2 regions of the Alteromonas sp. MB-3u-76 genome follow, and region 1 is predicted to be linked to the other one. Evidence: predicted binding sites of a transcription regulator. Region 1 holds the regulator's gene; the other holds the start of a gene.
The links. The regulator LexA, encoded in region 1, represses DNA repair genes until DNA is damaged. The targets are predictions, from matches to a motif close to TACTGTATNNNNATACAGTA.
Positions count from the first base shown of each region.

Region 2: a site for LexA is predicted at 1,652-1,671, ahead of dinB (DNA polymerase IV). Genes of this name have one in related genera too.

Region 1 covers NZ_CP025115.1:4,259,287-4,262,450, reverse strand. Annotated here, with positions in the region: gene CW735_RS18990 (GAF domain-containing protein) at 1-689, shown strand, start outside; gene CW735_RS19995 (GGDEF domain-containing protein) at 762-1,250, shown strand; gene lexA (transcriptional repressor LexA) at 1,357-1,983, shown strand; gene coxB (cytochrome c oxidase subunit II) at 2,589-3,164, shown strand, end outside.
Region 2 covers NZ_CP025115.1:3,709,773-3,712,936, forward strand. Annotated here, with positions in the region: gene CW735_RS16470 (MBL fold metallo-hydrolase) at 1-57, opposite strand, end outside; gene CW735_RS16475 (DUF1653 domain-containing protein) at 252-500, opposite strand; gene dinB (DNA polymerase IV) at 513-1,601, opposite strand; gene nqrM ((Na+)-NQR maturation NqrM) at 1,793-2,026, opposite strand; gene CW735_RS16490 (FAD:protein FMN transferase) at 2,036-3,064, opposite strand; gene nqrF (NADH:ubiquinone reductase (Na(+)-transporting) subunit F) at 3,141-3,164, opposite strand, start outside.

The sequences.
Region 1 (3,164 bases):
AGCATCTTGAAGACCATATTGCAGGAAAAAGCCAAGTTTTTAATACTTCATTTCGAATGCAACATGCCAATGGCAGTTGGGTTTGGGTCGAGTCTTACGGAAAAATAGTAGAGCGCGACACAAATGGAAAGCCCATCCGCATAGCGGGTATCCACCGCGACATTACGCGGAGAATGGAAAGTGAGATTTTTGAGCGGAAAAAAACTCAGCTGCTGCAGTTTATCAACAAAACTCGCGCGTCATACTTGGAAAGCAATGATTTAACATTAGCGTGTCAGACAGTACTGCCCGAGCTTATAGATTTATCTGATAGTCAGTTTGCTTTTATTGCACAAATGCAAGACCAAGATACTGAGCCTAAGCTGTTTATACACGCTATTTCTGAAATTGTTTGGGACAGCGAAAGTTTTTCTCAATATTCGGAGTATAAAAACAGAAATCTATATTTCACTAGTTTCGACAACTTATTTGGGAAAGTTATTGTTTCAGGTGAGGTGATTATTGCTAATTCGCCCATAAACCACCCTGCATCAAGAGGAACGCCAAAAGGTCATCCTCGAATAAACCGATTTCTAGGGCTACCGATTAAGATAAAAGATAGAGTTGTCGGTATGATAGGTTTAGCGAATAAGTTTGAGAGTTACAAACCCTCTGATGCCGAATTTTTCCAGCCATTTGTAGATGCCTGAGCTGGCCTTTTCTATGCCGTTGATTTAGAGCGAGCGAGAGCTGATGCTGAAGAAAGACTGCGCAAGCTGGCAATGACAGACCCCCTTACGGGGCTTCTCAACAGGCGCTCTTTTTTAGATGAGTGCAATAGAATTGCTCAAACACACAAGCAGACTGCTGTGGCGATAGTGGATATAGATTACTTCAAAAGCATTAACGATACCTACGGACATGATGCCGGCGATTACGCCTTAAAAGAGATCGCAAACATTACTCAATCCATCTGCAACGAGCATGGCGTTGTGGCAAGGTTAGGCGGTGAAGAGTTCGCTATTGTATTGGTAGACAAAACCCCAAAAGACGCTGATTTGATTTTTGAAAGACTGCGGGATGCAATTAATTCAGCTCAGTTTAATTATAAAGCGGACCGTATTAGTCTAACAATCAGTACTGGTGTGAGTTATACGATGGATTCTTTCGAGGTTGACTTTAGTGCTTACCTATCTGTTGCAGATCAGGCACTTTATGAAGCTAAGTCCATTGGGCGTAATCGGGTATGCTGGCAACCTGGAATACGTTAAATGGTCGGTATTAAATCCGATTTTTTGTCTGTAGCGCCCGTCAGCGCTTGTTATTTGAATTTAGGTGTATATACTTACAGGAACTGTATGGACAGACAGGTCTTTTATGCGCCCACTCACAGCTCGACAAACAGAAGTTTTAGAACTTATTAAATCTAATATGCAAGCAACGGGAATGCCACCCACGCGTGCAGAAATAGCCCGTCACTTAGGTTTTAAATCGGCAAATGCCGCTGAAGAACATTTAAAGGCCCTTGCGCGTAAAGGCGTGATTGAAATTCTTCCCGGTACATCTCGTGGTATCAAGTTAACCATTCCGATAGAAGATGAAATAGCCGAAGAAGAAGGTTTACCGCTTATTGGGCGAGTTGCTGCCGGTGAACCAATTCTTGCTCAAGAGCACGTAGAGTCTCATTATAAAGTTGATCCTGCTCTGTTCCAGCCTCACGCTGACTTTCTATTGCGTGTAAACGGCATGAGTATGAAAAATATCGGCATACTCGACGGCGATTTACTAGCCGTTCATCGCACCACCGACGTGCACAATGGTCAGGTTGTTGTGGCCAGAGTCGATGAAGATGTAACGGTAAAACGTTTGGAAAAGCGTGGCCGAGAAGTGCTACTTCACGCTGAAAATGAAGAGTTTTCACCCATTAAAGTTGATTTAGCAAACGAACCTTTCGCGATTGAAGGTATTGCTGTAGGCGTTATTAGAAACGCTGACTGGATGTAGCCTTTTACCTTACTGTATTAAAAGCGGCATGATAGCCGCTTTTTTTAGCACTTAAGTCTAATAATCTCCCCTATTTCTCCTGTATAAGCTACAACTTTCAGTACTTATAAATATCATTGATATACCATTTTAGGCGTAAATCTTTAAGCGCCAGTTAAGATGGTTTTGCGCTGGTTTCGAGAGTGTTGCTAAACGAGCTCTGCTCAAAATTTATTCAATATTTGCCGCTTAGCGTTTGATTTTAAGAAATTAAATGGCAATAACCTGCACAACCAATCACTCCAAAAATCTACTCCCTATAACTCTGTTATCCCCCATCTGTGGCACTTTGCTTACTATTTGAGTAACGACCACGAAATTCTGCTTAGATTAAATTTTGACCTCTTCATTAAAATTTTAACAGAAAAGACTAGACGGAACGCTATTATTGCGCAATTCTTATACAAGCTTTAACAAAATAATAACAATGACTTTGAATTCAATTTACAAATTGATGTATTGAGTTAATCGTTCACAAACCACTTGGTAGAGACTGCGCAAAATAACATTTGGCGTTAATGGCTCTGCCATTACGGAGGTGCTGAGTGAAATCACTAAAGATCGCAATGTCAAAATGGTGTGTTAGCGTTCCATTTTTGTTCTTTTCTCAATTCCTTTTCGCGCAAGAGGCCGCAGAAGAATTATCTTCGCTTAATCTTCGCCGCGGTGCTACTGACATAAGTGGCCAAGTATACGACCTGCATATGCTCATGTTCTTTATATGTGTAGCTATTGCCGTGGTGGTGTTTGGAGTTATGTTTGCTTCTATGTATTTACATAGAAAGTCACGAGGCGCCAAGCCAGCAAACTTTCATGAAAATGTAAAAGTAGAAATTGCATGGACGGTGGTTCCATTCCTCATCCTTATTTTTATGGCCGTACCCGCTGCCAATACGCTTATTGCCATGGAAGATACCTCTGAAGCTGACATGACCGTTCTAGTGACAGGATCTCAATGGAAGTGGCATTACAAGTACATGGACAGTGACGTTGAATACTATTCTTTGCTTGCTACTCAGCGTGAGCAAATTCAAAACAAATTTACGAAGACCGACAATTACTTATTAGAGGTAGATCGTCCTTTAGTAATTCCCACCGGGCAAAAGGTGCGATTTTTGATCACATCGGACGACGTTATTCAC
Region 2 (3,164 bases), 550 kb from region 1:
CGCTGTAGCAGCGATTAAAGCTTTCGCTATCAACGGTTTTTTCTTTGCTGTTTTCATTACGCGTTCCTCTGGGCATTATTAGTACTTAAGTTCTACACCTAAGTTCTTCACTTAAGTTTTCTGTACGAGTTCTAGTGACGTGTAGGGTAAAGCGCTTCGTGTTTAGAGCCGTATTTACCTCAGTCGCTACTTTACGATGTAACTTATACCCTCAAATAGTTAAACCTGTTCACTTTAACCTTCCCTTGGCATTAAAGCGTGCTTTCACCGTCAGGAATATCTCCTATATAAGCAAACCTAGGTACTGTTTCATTATTTAACTCTACAGACTCTGTAAACATCTCTAGTGGACGAACCCACAGTTCACGATCGCCATAGCAAGGCCTATACACGACCAACTTAGATTCATCTTCTGAATGTGTGGCCACCTCATATACGTCGTACAAATGGCCCTTGTAGTGTTTGTAGCGCCCTGGCGCAATCAATAGTTGTGTATCCACCAGATACTCCTTTTAAGTTTTTATTTGCGTCTCGTCTTCAAAAGCAAACGCTAGTTGTTGAGTTGACTGTTCCGCCGCTAAGCCAATGTGAATACCTACTAAACGTATACCTCGGCCTTTAGCACGCTCAAAAGCTTCCTTCATTAAAGTAGTAAAGTAATCCTCATCGAGAGTTCCATGACGGTGCTCTACCGTGGTCAGTTGGAAGTCATTAAATTTAAGCTTTACACCTTGGGTTCTCAATCGAACAGGTTTGCCTGTGCGTTTTTTATGATTTTCCATTCTGTCACGTAGCTTTTCCAGTAACGATGGTAGGAACGCATTGCATTGCTCAAGGGTTTGAATATCATCACTTAACGTGCGCTCTACCCCTATCGACTTTCTTTCTCGCGATACAGAAAGCTCTCGCTCGTCTATGCCATGAGCACGTTCCCACAACACGCTGCCAAATTTACCGAGCTCTTTTTGAATACGCTCGAATGGGTATTGGCGCACATCATTACAGGTATTAAGCCCCATACGAGCGAGCTTTTGCATGGTGACTTTGCCCACTCCGGGTATTTTTTTAAGCGGCATGTTGCGAACGAACTCATCTAACTCATCCGGCGTGATGACACAAATACCGTCTGGTTTGTTTTCATCGCTTGCAACCTTTGCCACAAATTTACAGGGTGCGACACCCGCAGATGCCGTAAGGCCAAGTTCGCTTTGAATTCTTGCCCGTATTTCCTCGGCTATTAAGGTAGCGCTGCCGCCACAAAACTGGCTGTTAGTAACATCAAGATATGCCTCGTCTAATGACAAGGGTTCAATAAGGTCGGTATAGTCGGCGAAAATTTTTCGGATTTTTTGAGATTCACTAGCATAAGCATCCATGCGTCCTTTCACTAAGGTAAGATTTGGGCACAGTTTCATGGCATAAGCGGTAGCCATTGCGCTACGTACGCCATATTTTCTCGCCGGATAGTTGCAGGTAGAAATAACGCCTCTTCGGTCGGAACTCCCGCCGATAGCAATGGGGATATTCTTAAGCGCAGGATTATCCCGCATTTCCACTGCGGCATAAAAACAATCCATATCAACGTGGATGATTTTTCGCATTCAAACTCGCATTGCGGTACTAGGATGCTTATAAGTGTATGCTAATACCAAACTGTACATTTAGACAGTATAGTAGCGACTAGCGATGACTTAATCCAGTAAGACGTGCCCTGCAGCTTGCAGAAAAAAGCCGCTAGTAGATAACTAACGGCTTTGTGTATAAAGCAAAAGGTGTTTGTGGGCGTCTTTGCCTATAAAATTTGGTTTTGCTTCCATTCGTTCAATTTTTTCTGACGCGCTTCTTCTTTTTCCATACGTGATTTTTTGCGATCACAAGGCTCTGGGCAGTCGCACGCTTTCTCAATTCCAATCGCGCCTAGTCCACCACAGCTTCCTGAAATAGTTTTTCGCTGCACAAGGTAACCTATGGCCATAGCAGCAACCATTGTTAAAAAGAAACCAAATGCGAGAATAAATGTAGACATAACTACCTCTTAATTGTGAACTGTCACTAGTTTATCAAATTCTGGCGACGCATACTCCTCAAAACTATCTTCTGTGCGACGAATGAGAAATACCGCAAGGTTTTCTCTTTCGGCAATTTCAATAGCCTGTTCCCACCCCATTACATTAAATGCCGTGGCAAGGCCATCAGCCGTCATTGACGAGGGATGCACAACAGTGACAGACACTAAATTATGGGAAATTGGATAACCTGTAGTGGGGTCAATAAGATGAGAGTATCTTTTCCCGTCTTCTTCATAGTAGTTTCTATAATCACCTGAAGTAGCGACAGCATTTGTGCCAATAGATACAACTTTCTGTATCGCTCGCTCGGTGGTGACAGGCTTTTCAATAGCAATTAACCATTCACTTCCGTCACCTCGCAAGCCTTTAACCCGCATTTCGCCGCCTATCTCCACGAGATAGTTTTCAATACTATACTGCTCAAGTATTTCTGCTACTTCGTCAACACCAAAGCCTTTAGCAATGGTAGATAGGTCGACATACAGCATAGGATGACGCTTTTTAAGTCCGCTAGGGGTACTTACTAGCTTTTCATAGCCTACATAATCGCGAATATCATTGATATCGTCTTCGCTAGGTGCCTTTTCTGGGCGTTTTGTGGGTCCAAACCCCCATAAGTTTACGAGCGGTCCGACAGTCACGTCTAATACGCCGCCGCTAAGTTTCGCCAAACGCAAGGCTTCATTTACAACCAATAAAGTATCACCAGACACAGAAAAATTGTCAGTGTAGCGATATTGATTAAAGCGAGACAATTCAGAAGTAGGATCGTATGTAGACATCATTTTGTTTACATCCACCAAGCGTGCATCAATCTGTGACTGAAGGCCCTCTACTGCTTTTCCGTCCGCCGCTATATATTTAACGTTATAAGTTGTGCCCATGGTTTGCCCTTGCAAATGCACAACAGGACGACTGTCATCACTGCAGCTTGCAAGCATGACCATGCTGATGGCTATAACCGCTAAAAGAATTCGAACAAAAAATCGAATCACACTATGTTCCTTACTTTATCTTTAGCACAAACAAAAAAGGGGCTTACGCCCCTTTTTTACAACTTAATTGCGTAGATTAACCACCGAAGTCATCTAGCAT